2 regions of the Proteocatella sp. QWL-06 genome follow, and region 2 is predicted to be linked to the other one. Evidence: riboswitches for the same ligand, from Rfam matches in the RefSeq annotation. Region 2 holds a riboswitch; the other holds the start of a gene.
What was found. Region 2 has a riboswitch for lysine ahead of AC4PGZ_RS08050 (APC family permease). Riboswitches for the same ligand answer to the same signal wherever they lie in the genome.

Region 1 (7,412 bases), 540 kb from region 2:
CAGGGTCAAGAATCCTAAATACAGGTTTCACATCTCTGAAACAAATTGCATCAACATCTATACCGGTTTTTGAATATTCGATGGATATGTCATTGCAGAGTTTCGAAAAAGACTTTATTTCAAAAAGCTCGATTTCATCAAGAATGCTACCCTTCTTAACTTTACTGAATGTAGCTCTGAGATCCTTGAATTTACATAGAAAAAAGCCCAACTCACTTTCCATTTCTTTGTTTTTTGTGATACAGTCAATGAATTTTTCTGTATTCTCAAGTTCCTTTGCAAGAGCAGATTTATTCTCTATGGTAAAAGGTTTTGAGTTATATTTAAGTTCAGCGCCTACATTTGTAACAGTATTAATATTGTCAAGAATGTATTCATATCCTATTTTCTTCTTTTGCTCTTTGCTCAAAAATCTCACATTATTTCTCCTTTTACGTCAAAAACAGGAATATCGATATGTCTTTTCAAGGCAGCAATCATCAATCTGGAATCAACTGTATAATCCTGAGTAGAAAATGGGTTTACTGTAATTGCACAAATATTGATTTTCTCTATGGCGCAAAGCCTTATTTTTCTGTGAGTTAATTTGATAAGATTCTCGTTGCTGATAAATAACTTTGTTCCATCATCTACGATTATGCTGACACTGCAGCTTTTGCCGGTATTCTTTATAAGTGAATCTACAAAGGTATCTGTAAGAGCCCCTGAGGTATAGATAAATTTTGTTTCTGAACTGATCTTATCAACAATATAGCTTTCTTTACCTACTATTGTATTGCACTCTGAATAGACTAAATCACAATTTCTGTCAAATATTGCAAGGCAGCTTTCACTCATATTTGTGACTTCACCTGACTCTGGGTTTGAAAAACCTGTTACTCCAGATTTTAAAGCTTCTATCTGATTTCTGACTTTCACATTTTCAAGCTTCTCAATATTCAGGAGCTTATAAGTCAGCACAGTTTCATTTATAAGTTTGTTGATATCATTTGAAAATGAGGCACCTACAGATAAAACCGCTGCTTCTGCAACAGCTGGGGAAGCCAGACTTTTTCTGGACAATGCGCCATCTATGAATACTCTGTCTGCACCGACCTCATACATAATAGAAATAACCTTTTTCATGTCATAGGTAGTTGATGGTCCTGCAATTTCTACGTAACCATCAGTTACAGCACGGGCTATAATTATTCTCCCAAGAGGAGTATTGATGTTTGTAACATGAATGATTTCAAGAGTAGCATCTGAGAGCTTATAACAGTTGGCGCTTGTAGCTACAATTGTGCCTGCATATATATACACTCTGGGCTTTTCAGTCTGAGTTACACGATCAACAGTTTCTCCATCTCTTCCAATAGATGACAGACCAAGGGTGTATTTTCCCCTGGTCTTGTCAATGAAATAATTAAGTGTTGTGGTTTTACCAGCATTTTTTGACATCCCAATAAATGAAATTGAGTTGTATTTTTCAAGAATCATCATTTCTTAATGATGTCCTCTCTCATTTCTTTCTAGTCCGACTGGCTCTAGAGTTGCAGCCTCTCCATTAAGAAGTCCGGCAACGCCAACCTTATGAACAGTTTTCTTTCCTGTACATACATCACATGTACATCCTGGAGTATAGTTTGAAGGCTCATCATAAGTCGTTATTACGCCTTCGAAGTTTCTAAGAATTACTTTATTGTGACTCTGAGAAATTACGTAATTTGGCATAACAGGAGTTTTTCCTCCACCACCAGGAGCATCAACAACAAATGTTGGTACACAGTATCCTGAAGTATGTCCTCTTAGGCCTTCTATTATTTCGATACCTTTTGCAACTGGAGTTCTGAAGTGTGATAGTCCAAGTGAAAGGTCACACTGATAAATATAGTAAGGTCTTACTCTTATCTTTACAAGATCGTTAACAAGCTTAAGCATTACATGTGTACAGTCATTTATTCCTCTTAACAGCACTGACTGGTTTCCAAGCGGAATACCAGCATCAGCCATAAGCTCACAAGCTCTCTTTGATTCTGGAGTAATCTCGTTAGAATGGTTGAAGTGAGTGTTAAGCCAGATTGGATGGTATTTCTTAAGCATATTTACGAAATCTTCTGTTATTCTCTGTGGAAGAACTACCGGTGTTCTTGATCCAATTCTAATTATTTCAACGTGAGGAATCTCTCTAAGCTGCTTAATGATCTGCTCAAGTCTGTCATCTGACATAAGAAGCGCATCTCCGCCTGAAAGTAGTACGTCTCTTACCTGTGGAGTGTTTCTGATATACTCAATTGATTTTTGGATTTGATCCATTGGAACTGCCGAGTCGTTCTGTCCTGCGAATCTTCTTCTTGTACAGTGTCTGCAGTACATTGAACATTGATCTGTAACTAGTATAAGCGCTCTGTCTGGATATCTGTGAGTAAGTCCAGGTGTTGGAGAGTCAACATCTTCATGAAGCGGATCTTCCTGGTCTTCAGTAGATCTGAATAATTCATCAGCTGTAGGTATTGCCTGCTTTCTTACTGGATCATTAGCATCATTAGGATCAATAAGAGAGAGATAGTATGGAGTTATTGCCATTCTAAGTGCTTTCAGACACTCTTCAGCTCCCTTTTCTTCTTCTGGAGTAAGCGGAATATATTTTTTTAGTTGCTCTACAGTCTCAATTCTGTTTCTTACCTGCCATTGCCAGTCATTCCATTCCTGATCAGACACGTTTGGAAATAGTTCTTTTCTTCTATCTACAGTCATTTCTTTTTCTCCTTATCTAAGTAAACTTTATTGGCTTAAAATATTCATGCTGATACAAATCCTTAGATAAAGGATTTGTATCAGATAATTTAATAATCACAACTCTGGGGATTTTGTTGTTTTAATTACATGTACTGCTTTTCGAATATTTCTCTAAGCTCTTTTGATTCTCTTAATTCTTCAAGAGTTATTGCTGCGTGGTCTTTAGTATAGCCATTTCCTATTATCATATTTACGTCTTTACCAACACCTTCTGCTCCAAGCGCAGCTTTTGTGAATGAAGTTGCCATTGAGAAGAAGTATACTGTTCCGCCATCTCTTACAGGAAGGATTGATGACATCTCTGTATTTTCTATATTTACACAGTTGATAGTTATATCAACTTCTTTACCATCATTAGCTTCAAGTACAGCGTTAAGAACTTCAACTGGCATTTGTGCGCTTGCTACTATAGCCTTGTGTACAAATCCTGCATCCATAAGTTTCTTTATATCGCTTTCTTTTCTAACTATACCTATTACGTTTCCAGTTGGGCCTACTCTTTTCTTAGCCTCATAACAGCACATCATTCCTGATTTTCCAGCTGCTCCAAGGATTACAACGCTGTCTCCTGGTTTTACAAGCTTAGCAGCCTGAGCAGGTGCACCTGCAACATCAAGAGCTGCAAGAGCAAGAGTCTCGCTCATATCTTTTGGAAGTACTGCATAGATTCCGCTTTCGAAAAGTATAGCTTTTCCTTTGATTTCAACTCTGTCGATGTCAGGCTTAACATCAAGGATTTCTTCGATTTTAAGCGGAGTAAGAGAAAGAGAAACAAGCGTTGCTATTCTATCGCCAACCTTTAAGTCAATTTTTCCTTCAAGATCAGATCCTATTTTCTCGATTGTTCCGATAAGCATTCCACCTGAACCGGTAACAGGATTTTGCATTTTTCCTCTTTCTGCTACAATAGAAAGAATCATTTCTTTTATTTTTTCGATATCATGTCCCGCAGCTTCTTCTATTTGAGTAAAGCTTGCTGAGTCTATGTTTAGAGCTGATACATCTATAAGTATTTCATTGTCAAAAATATTCATGTCATTGTTGATTTTTAGCGCTGGCTGAGGTAATACACCTGCTGGCTCGATTACTCTGTGTGTTCCGTATTTGCATCCCTTCATACTATCATTTCCTCCTGAATTCTAATTTTTGATTTCAAATTTTAATAAGTACTTTTATTTTTTATTTTCTTTTTTTATCTTTTGGAACTACGCATGTTCCTGTAGCTCTGCAAACTACGATTGGTTCTTCCAGAACGTCACATGCAGAATCATTGATATCCGGTCTAGGTACTATGACTTTTCTTGCTTCGAATTTCATTTTTCTTGAAGTGTTTCCAACTTCAACAATCTCTCCTACAGCTTCGATATAGTCACCTGCATAAACTGGAGCTAAAAACTCAACTTCCTGATAAGCCTTGAATAAGCCTTCATCACCATCATGCTGGATAAGCAGTTCTGTAGCAACATCTCCGAAAAGTCCAAGCATTCTGGCTCCATCAACCAGGTTTCCTCCGTAATGAGCATCATGAGAGCTCATTCTTAATCTGATTATTGATTTCAATTATCTTTCCTCCTTCTAAAAAACTTGGCATAAAATATAAAAAAGAGTGCTTTTTATGCCACATAAGTGACATAAACAGCGCTCCATAGAAATCAAAAATCCATGACAGTGTCGTAAATTGTAATTTACACACCAGACATTACACGTTGGGGGGATCTTGTAATATCTTCGGCAATTGACACCTTCAATCTGAGTATTGATGCCCCTATCTTTGCACCTCAGATTTACCTATTCAACTGCACCTCTATTTATGTATATTCAAATTATATCACTAATTATAAATTTGTCAATCGAAAAAAAACGTTTTTCCTGTACTATTTTTCTAATTTATTGTTATATATGTTATATTTACACCTGATGTAATCTGTGCTATCATATATTATAGTTTCGAAAACTACATAACACGGATCTTTGACACTTTATCCCATTAGAATATGCTCCAAAGCCTTGCAACAGGCTTATTTTTTTGTCAAATTATAAAAATAATTATTGCACAATGTCTAGTAATGTGATATAATATAAAGGATAGGAGGTATTTCATATGAGACTTCAAATTTCTAAATCTAAAAACGCTTCGTCATTATACGTCACAAAATCTATTTATGTTAACGGGGTTCATACCTCCAAGATTGTTGAAAAACTTGGTACTTATGCAGACCTTGAGAAGAAACTCAACGGTGAGGACCCTATCGAATGGGCTAAGGCTTATGTTGCTGAGCTTACAAGAAAAGAAAAAGAAGAAAAAAGAGAAGTTATGGTCAGGTATTCTCCTGCGAAGCAGATTGCCAAGGATGAACAAAAAACATTCAATGGCGGATATCTGTTCCTGCAGCAGATATACCACCAGTTGGGTCTTTCAAAGATATCAAAGGTAATCTCAGAAAAATACAAATTTACATACAACCTGGATTCGGTTCTTTCAAGACTTGTTTACAGCAGGATTATCTTTCCTGCTTCTAAACTCGCTACATGCGAGCAATCGAAGTTATTCATGGAACAGCCTGAATTTGAGCTTCAGCATCTCTACAGGTCTCTGGAAGTACTCGCCAAAGAGTCAGATTACATACAGTCTGAGCTTTACAAGAACAGCCTCAAAATCTGCGACAGAAACAATGGGATCCTTTACTATGACTGCACCAACTATTTCTTCGAAACAGAGCAGGAAGATGGCTTAAGGCAATATGGCGTTTCGAAGGAGCACAGGCCTAATCCGATTGTCCAGATGGGACTGTTTATGGATGGGGATGGTTTCCCGCTTGCATTTTGCATAAACAAAGGTAACACTAATGAACAGGTTACGTTGAAACCACTGGAGAAAAAGATAATATCTGACTTTGGTCTTTCAAGATTTGTAGTATGTACTGATGCCGGGCTGGCTTCTGTTGCTAATCGCAAGTTCAACGACATACAGGACCGGGCATTCATAACTACTCAGTCTATCAAGAAACTGAAGGCATCTCTCAGGGAATGGGCTCTGGATCCTACGGGATGGAAAATGAGTGGTTCAGATGTTCTTTATGATTTAACGGAGTTAAATGAGGACAGTAACTTGGACCTCACATTCTACAAAGAAAGATGGATCAAGGAGAAAGACCTGGAACAAAAACTGATTGTGACATTCTCTACCAAATATCAGAAGTATCAGCAGAGCATCAGGAATCGTCAGATAGAACGCGCACAGAAAGTAATTGATACAAACTCTGGAAAACTGAAGAAGTGTAATTCAAATGATTACAAGAGATTCATATCCAAGTCTCATTGCACCGAAAATGGTGAGGTAGCCGAAAATGAAAGCTACTCCATTGATACTGATTTGATTGCCGGCGAAGCCGCTTACGATGGATTCTATGCGGTTTGCACAAACCTCGATGACGATGCTTCCGCAATCATCAAGGTAAATCAGAGAAGATGGGAGATTGAAGAATCCTTCCGGATCATGAAGTCTGAGTTCAAGGCTAGACCGGTATATCTGCAGCGTGATGACAGAATAGAGGCACACTTCACTACCTGCTTCATTTCACTCATGATATACAGAATTCTTGAAAAGAAGTTGGGCGAAAAATATACATGTCACGACATAGTGACAGGACTGAGAGACATGAATTTCTTTGAAATCACTGGTGAAGGCTACCTTCCAACATATACAAGAACAGATTTAACTGATGATCTTCACGATGCATTTGGATTCAGAACAGATTATCAGATAGTAAATACAAAACAAATGAAAAAAATTTTCAAAGATACAAAAAAATAAAAAACATTACTCACTTTTCAAAAAACAAGAAAACCTGTAAATCGTTGATATTGCTTCGATTCACAGGTTTTTATTCCATTAAAGTGTCAAAGATGAGATTATAAATTTGTCAATCGAAAAAAAACGTTTTTCCTGTACTATTTTTCTAATTTATTGTTATATATGTTATATTTACACCTGATGTAATCTGTGCTATCATATATTATAGTTTCGAAAACTACATAACAGATTGTTTATTTAGGGAGGTTGTCATGACGAATATCAGATTCAGAGATCCTGTGAGCGCAATCAGCCACTATGCTGGTGCACTTCTTTCAATTGTGGCTATGTCCATGGTGATTTACAGCCAGAGAAACGACATAAGCTTATATAATATCAGTCTTATGTCATCGCTTGTATTTACTGCTTCTATGTTCATGCTTTATCTTGCCAGCGGAATTTATCATACCCTGCTTCTGCCAAAGGAGAAGCTTGTTTTCTTCAGAAAGCTGGATCATTCGATGATATATGTGCTCATTGCTGGTTCTTATACCCCTTTTTGCCTGGCTATAAATAACATTGATTATGGCTACAGGATACTAATTCTTATATGGTCTCTTGCAGTTGCAGGAATTATATTAAAGCTATGCTTTTTTAATGCTCCAAGAGCTATAGGGACGGCTTTTTATATTATACTGGGATGGATGATTGTTTTTTTTGCGAAAGATGTCATTGAGGTGCTTAATCCGGGAGGAATGTTTTTACTTGCGCTCGGTGGGATAAGCTATACGCTTGGAGGAGTAATTTATATAATAAAGAAGCCTAATTTAAAGTATATGAA
Region 2 (7,412 bases):
GTTTGTGGTTAAAAGCTTTTTAGGGTTAATAAAAGCGGTGCCGCAGGCGTAAAAAGCAATTACAACATTGGCGAAGGGTATTTTACCAGTTCTTTAACTGGCATTATGTATTAAGTTATATTAAAAGGAGAAATATTGTGGTCTATATTTTAAGTAAAGAAGGTAAGCCTCTTATGCCTACTAGTAGGCATGGGAAAGTAAAACATCTCCTGAAGTCGAATAGGGCTAAAGTAGTCAAAAGAACACCTTTCGTGATTCAGTTACTTTATGACACAACTGAATATGTACAACCAGTTACTTTAGGTGTTGATGCAGGGAGTAAGATTATTGGGCTTAGCGCCACAACTGAAAATGATGAGTTATTCGCATCTGAGGTTACTTTGAGAAACGATATAGTAGAGCTGCTTTCAACTCGAAGACAAAACCGAAGAACCAGAAGAAATCATCTTCGCTATAGAGAGCCTCGTTTTAACAATAGGACTAAATCTGAAGGCTGGCTGGCTCCATCTGTTCAGCATAAAGTGGATAGTCATCTAAGGGTGATTGCTGATATTTACAAGATACTGCCAATCACAAAGCTCATTATAGAAACTGCGAGCTTCGATATTCAAAAGATTCGAGACCCACAAATCAGTGGAGCAGAATATCAACAGGGTGACCAAATGGGTTTTTGGAATGTAAGGGAATACGTCTTGTTTAGAGATGGTCATATATGTCAACACTGTAAGGGCAAGTCTAAAGACAAAAGACTAAACGTCCATCACTTAGAAAGTCGTAAAACCGGAGGGAATTCCCCGGCTAACTTAGTAACACTTTGTGAAACCTGCCACAGCGATTTTCATAAAGGCAAGATTGAGCTTAAGATAAGTAGTAGTAATTCCTTTAGAGATGCAGCCTTCATGGGTATTATGAGATGGGAGGTATACAATAAGCTGAGAGAAATATACCCTAATGTATCAATGACATATGGATATATAACTAAAAACAACAGAATAAACAGTAAAATAGAAAAGACGCACAACGCAGATGCCTTTTGTATTACAGGAAACCTAAGTGCTAAAAGAAGTGATGTTATTTATTTGCAAGTTTTCAAGAGAAAACATAATAGGCAAATTCACAAAGCTAACTTCCTTAAAGGCGGTAAAAAGAAGTTGAACCAATCACCTTACGTGGTAAAAGGGTTTAGGTTGTTTGATAAGGTTAAGCATGGCAATACAGAGTGTTTTATCTTTGGAAGAAGAGCTACCGGGTATTTCGATTTGCGTAAATTAAATGGTACATCCATTCACAAGAGTGCAAGTGTTAAGAATATTAAATTATTGGAAAAACGAAGTACACTACTAATAGAGAGGCAGGTGACATCAAGAGTTCTCATCTCATGACTAAAGTCACGGGTCTCCGAACTCTTGAAAATATATGAACTGGTTATCATGGATTATATTTGGTGGTCTTGCAGGATGGGTGGCAAGCATCATAAGCAAGAAGAATGAAAACATGGGTATGATGAAGAACATCATTGTAGGTATAGTGGGAAGCTGGGTCGGTGGTTTTCTCATGAGCTTTCTTGGAGCTCCGGGAGTCACAGGATTTAATCTTCGAAGCTTTGCCGTTGCAATAATAGGATCCTGTGCTCTGCTCTGGTTCTTTAATGCTGTAAACAAAAAATAGGGACTGATATAGGAAATGCCATAAGGACATTAGTTCTTATGGCATTTTTGAGCTTATTCAGATTCTACTGTCTTGTATAGACAACCTCTCCGTTTATCATGGTCATATCTACTCTTACGTCCTTTATCTGCGCTGGATCTATTTCAAATATATCTCTGTCAAGCACGGCGAGATCAGCTGCGTAGCCCGGCATCAGCCTTCCCTTGAAATCTTCCCTGAACTCATTGTATGCGCTTCCAGTCGTGTAGCAGTCTATCGCATCTGAGATATCCATTCTTTCCTCTGGGCAGAATCCGCCTTCCGGAGTTCCATCAAGTCGCTGCCTTGTTACAGCGCAGTACAGGTTTTCCCATGGATTAAGATCTTCTACCGGGGAGTCCGTTCCAAAGCTGACTGGCGTTCCAAGCTGGTAGAGGGTGTTAAATGCATAAGACGTTGAGGCGAGGTGTTCACCTACTCTGTCTTCTACTATCTGGATGTCATAGTCAAGGAATATCGGCTGATAAAGCACTGGGATTTTAAGCGCTGCTATTCTTTCAAGCTGCTGAGTGCTTGTTATCTGGCAGTGGACTATGCCGTGTCTCAGGGTATTTTCGCCGCCGTTCATCTGCTGTTCATAAGCATTTATGAGCATCTCCACTGCTCCGTCTCCGATTGCATGTGTAACTACTCTTATATTGTGCTGGCTGGCAAGACTCAGTATATCATCCAGCTGTTCCTGCGACAGAACGCTTACGCCTCTTGTGCCTGGCTCATCGTGATAGTCGCTCAGCATGAAGGCTGTCCTTGCTCCGAGCGAACCGTCTATGAAAAGCTTTAGCGCTCCTCTTGAAAGGAATTTTTCATCATAGCCGTCTGAGTTCAATTCGGTATTTATATAATCCTCAAGTCCTGAGATATCCTGAAAATTGAACTGGTGAGAGAATCTCAGCCTTGTCTTGTTATCCGCATAGATGTTTCTTATTACTTTGAATATCCTCTGGGCGTCTACATTTTGAATATCGCATGACTGAACCGAAGTAAGGCCCATGCTTATTGCATAATCTGCGGCTGTGAGAAAATCCTTTTCAATATCCAGGTCCGTCTTTTCTGGGATTACGGTGTCTAGAAGCGCTGTTGCGCTTTCGCAGAATATGCCGTCTGGCTGTCCGTCCTCGCCAAGCTGGATAACGCCGCCTTCTACCGTCGTGGTTTCGTCTACGCCGAGCATCTCTATGGCTTTGCTGTTGCCTGTTGCCATGTGTCCGCAGACTCTTACGAACACTATGGGGATATCTGTTGATATCTGATCCAGATCATGCCTGTTTATCATTCTTTTTTCGCCTGTCACAAAGTAGTCCTGATTCCAGCCTCTTCCATATAGTGCGGCCGTACCTGGGTTTGCTTCGAGGTGGTTTTTTCCGATTTCGATGATTTCTTCTATTGACCTTGCCTGGTTCAGCTTGCATGAGCGCATCGTGGTTCCGACATATGAAAGGTGAAGATGGCTGTCGTTGAGCCCGGGGATTACAGTCTTTCCGCCAAGGTCGATATGGTTTTCATATGAAGCGCTCTCGAAGTCGCTGTTTGATCCAGTCTGCACTATGATTCCGTCCTGGATCAGCATTGCCTCATGAAAGAGGCCTTTTTCTACATAAATTTTTCCGTTTGTGATTAATGTGTTCATGATTTTCCCCCTATATATTCTGAATTTTTCTGTTACGTCTGTCAAAGTAAAGATAGAATAGAACGCCCACTGCAGGTACGCCAAGTCCTATAAGTGATGTCAGAGGATCCTCTGAAAAAGTATTTACGAGAAGTCCTGCGAAAATCAGTACTGTTATTATAACTGTGAATGGATAAAGGAATACTTTGTAAGGTCTTTCCATATCCGGATATTTTCTTCTGTATATGAATACTGCAAATACGCTGAGAGTGTTGAACAGCATTCCGGTAAAAACTACCAGCGATGTAAGCTGATTGAGGTCTCTCAGCATTACAAGCACTATTGAAATAGCTGCCTGCACAAGCAGCGGTATATATGGAACTCTGTGAACAGGGTGAAGCTTCTTGAAGCTGTTAAAAAAGTGCCCTCCCTCGCTCATGGCATAGTACATTCTCGGAAATGCCAGAATGCAGCCGTTGAGAGATCCAAACATCGCGATGACCATTGCCGACATTACAAGCAGGCCGCCGGCATCACCAAGCAGCATCTTTGCTGCATGTGTACCCAGATAAAAGTCATCATTTGCCAGCAGGGTCTCTATCTGGTCAAAAGGTATTACTTTGTATATAGCATAATTGAAAAGCGTGTACAGCACGGTTATAGATACTATAGATATTATGATTGCAAGAGGAAGATTTCTTTTTGGGTTCTTTACTTCTTCGGCTACGGTGTTGAGATTTGTCCATCCTTCATATGCCCATAGAGTTGCGACTACTGCAAATGCAACCATGCTGAAAATAGAACCGAGGTCAGTCTCTCCTGTTACAGGCTTGAGGCTGAGGTCTGGGCTTACATTTCCCATAGCCAGTCCAAGCACAAGGATTATTATTATCGGTATCATCTTAGCTACCATTGAGATGTTCTGAACGATTGAGCCGGATTTGACTCCAAAGTAGTTTACTGCGGTAAGCCCGATTATAAGGATTATCGCTATGATTTTTATCTGCATTTCTCCAAGCGGCACGAGATTAGTAAGGGCACTCGGGAGCGCTATAGCTATTGCAGCGATCGATCCGGGGCCAGCTATCAGCCAGCTGTTGAATCCGTTCAGGAAGCCTACGAGAGGAGAGTATGCGTTGTTAAGATATACAGTTGAACCTCCTGCTCTTGGATCCGAAGCTCCAAGCTCAGCATAACATATTCCGCCCAAAAGCGATACGATTCCTCCGATTACCCAGCTGAGAAGCGCAAGGCCCATGCTCATTCCTGTTCTCATAAGGACATATGATCCGAGGTAGAATATTCCTGAGCCGATCATTATTCCGCCCAGTATGCTTATGCCTCCAAAGAGGCTTATTTCTTTCTTGAATTCAGCAGCACCGGGCTGGCTGATATTTGAATTGCTGTTTATTACAGCTTGATTTGTTGTGATTGCAATGTCGCTCATTGTTTTTTCTCCTTAATGAATTAATTTGTTTTTAGATAAAATAAAACCTGACGGATAGTCAGGTGATTTTAAACATGGCAATGCCAAGATAATCACTCTCCCTTCTGGCTCTGTGTGAGATAGCGCAACATCAAAGTATCGAGCGAAATACTAAGATGACAGTCCTGCACCTGTTTGATGCAGACCCAGCAATAGACTTTGGTATCTAAAGCTTCGGCGATCGCTCCTTTCACAATACTTCACAGGATTCCGTCCTCTGTATTGCTAATCATAGAAATCGCGCCTCTACCTCACCCGGAAGGATGAGGATTTTTATATTAAATTATTGTTTATCATAATAACACAGTATTTTCATACATGTCAACAAAAAAATGAAATTATTTTGCTGAAATTTGGTATACTATAGATATAGATAAACAGTCGGGGAGGTTTCAAATGAATGTATTGAGAAAGATCAATTACAGAGTTTTGCTGATATCGCTGATCATAATCGTTCAACTGGTATGGGGAGTGACTTTTCTTCTTAGGATACTTGATTATTCGGAATGGATAAGCTCGGCGCTGTCCTTATTCAGCATAGTTGTCGTGCTGTTTCTCAACATGAAGGAGGAAAACGCGTCATACAAGATCGGATGGATAATACTCATCATGGCTCTCCCTGTTTTTGGGGGACTATTTTATCTTCTTTTTGGAAACAAGCGTCCATCCAGGATTATGCGCGCAAAGCTCATCCGCGAGCACGATGCCGCGATTCCATTTCTTGTGCAGGATGAAGCCTGCGTGAGAGAACTGAGAATAAGTGACGAAAGGGCCTGTGGCACGAGCAGCTATATAATGACCAGGAGCGGCTATCCCCTTTATTCTGATACACGGACAAAGTATTATCCAGTAGGCGAAGAAATGTTTTCTGACATGATTTCAGAAATGGAAAAGGCAAAGAGATATATCTTTTTTGAATACTTTATTGTAGATCAGGGAGTGATGTGGAATCGGATGCTGGATACGCTTGTAAAGAAGGTGGAGGAAGGCGTCGACGTACGGATGATATATGACGATGTAGGCTCCATGTTTCTTCTTCCCGGGGATTTTGAGAATAGGATGGAGAGCCGGGGTATAAAGTGCATGGCATTCAACAAGTTCAGGCCGGTCGTATCGGTTGTTATGAATCACAGGGATCACAGGAAGATTCTTGTTATTGACGGACACACAGCATTCACAGGTGGGATAAATCTTGCAGATGAATACATCAATCAGAAGGAGAGATTCGGACACTGGAAGGATACTGGCGTAATGCTTAAGGGCAGGGGCGTATGGAGCTTTACGGTGATGTTCCTCGAAATGTGGAATGCATTCAGAACGGACACTGGAAAATTTGAGGACTTCAGGCCTTGCGAAGAAGAACTTGAAAATATGATCGAAGCTGAAGCAGGCAGCTTTGTTCAGCCGTTTTCAGATTCGCCGCTCGATAGTGAGCCTGTGGGTGAGAATGTATATATAGAGATACTGTCACAGGCAAGAAAATATGTATATATATTCACACCTTATCTGATAATAGACAATGAGCTTCAGTCTGCGCTCTGCCTTGCTGCAAAGCGAGGCGTAGACGTAAGGATAGTGACACCCGGCATACCTGACAAAAAGCTGGTATTTCGGATAACCAGATCCAACTATATGCCGCTTCTCAGAGCGGGCGTAAGGATTTATGAATACAGCCCTGGATTCATTCATGCAAAGAGCTACGTGAGTGATGACAGGATAGGAGCAGTAGGGACTATAAACATGGATTACAGAAGCCTTTTTCTTCACTTTGAATGCGGAACGCTTATTTATGGTGGCAAGACCCTGATAAACCTAAGAGATGACTCGCTTGAAACAATATCGGTGAGCAGGGAGATAAAGGCACAGGATATGAATCAGGGCTTTTTCGCCAGTCTTTTCGATGCCGTGATGAGGGTGTTTGCGATACTGTTCTGATAATGCCTTAGAGCATATTTTCAAATGATAAGGAGTGAGATGTCATGAAAAAACACAGAAAGACTATCATAATAACCAGCATAGTCACATTGATGCCGATAATTGCAGGGCTTCTGCTTTGGGACAGGATGCCGGACAGAATCGTTACACACTGGGGAAGCGATAATGTCCCAGATGGATGGAGCAGCAAGTCATTTGCTGTATTTGGAATACCTGCGATGCTTCTTGCTATCCAGTTCCTGATGATATTCATAACGCTTAATGATCCAAAGAAGAAAAACATAGGAGACAGGATGCTTGACATGGTATTCTGGATAATTCCGCTTACATCATTGGTGGCTTGTCTTTCGACATATGGGATAGCTGCCGGATATGATATAAACATAGGATTTGTTATGAACCTGCTTGTGGGAGTTATTTTTATAATCATCGGTATCTTCCTGCCATCGATAAAGCAGAATTATACAGTTGGAATAAGGCTTCCGTGGACTCTCCACAGCGAGGAGAACTGGAACAGGACAAGCCGATTATCAGGCCGCCTGTGGGTGGCTGGAGGGATATGCATGATTGTAAACTCGTATTTTCAGTCAGAAGTAATTCTTTTTGCAGTAATAATAATAATTACTGTAATTCCGACGGTATATTCCTACTTGCTTTTCAAAAAGAACATTTAAAAAA

Region 1: it holds a riboswitch for lysine, as region 2 does, so the genes downstream of both, kal (3-aminobutyryl-CoA ammonia lyase) here and AC4PGZ_RS08050 (APC family permease) in region 2, are expected to answer to the same signal.

What each region holds. Positions count from the first base shown of each region.
Region 1 covers NZ_CM178755.1:1,158,395-1,165,806, forward strand. The annotation lists gene kamC (lysine 5,6-aminomutase reactivase ATPase KamC) at 1-418, opposite strand, end outside; gene kamB (lysine 5,6-aminomutase reactivase subunit KamB) at 415-1,482, opposite strand; gene kamA (lysine 2,3-aminomutase) at 1,486-2,736, opposite strand; gene kdd (L-erythro-3,5-diaminohexanoate dehydrogenase) at 2,862-3,896, opposite strand; gene kal (3-aminobutyryl-CoA ammonia lyase) at 3,958-4,338, opposite strand; lysine riboswitch at 4,407-4,593, opposite strand; gene AC4PGZ_RS05535 (IS1634 family transposase) at 4,880-6,592, shown strand; gene trhA (PAQR family membrane homeostasis protein TrhA) at 6,844-7,412, shown strand, end outside.
Region 2 covers NZ_CM178755.1:1,695,143-1,702,554, reverse strand. The annotation lists gene iscB (RNA-guided endonuclease IscB) at 138-1,382, shown strand; gene AC4PGZ_RS08060 (GlsB/YeaQ/YmgE family stress response membrane protein) at 1,417-1,668, shown strand; gene AC4PGZ_RS08055 (amidohydrolase) at 1,733-3,334, opposite strand; gene AC4PGZ_RS08050 (APC family permease) at 3,345-4,760, opposite strand; lysine riboswitch at 4,873-5,056, opposite strand; gene cls (cardiolipin synthase) at 5,196-6,734, shown strand; gene AC4PGZ_RS08040 (SdpI family protein) at 6,779-7,408, shown strand.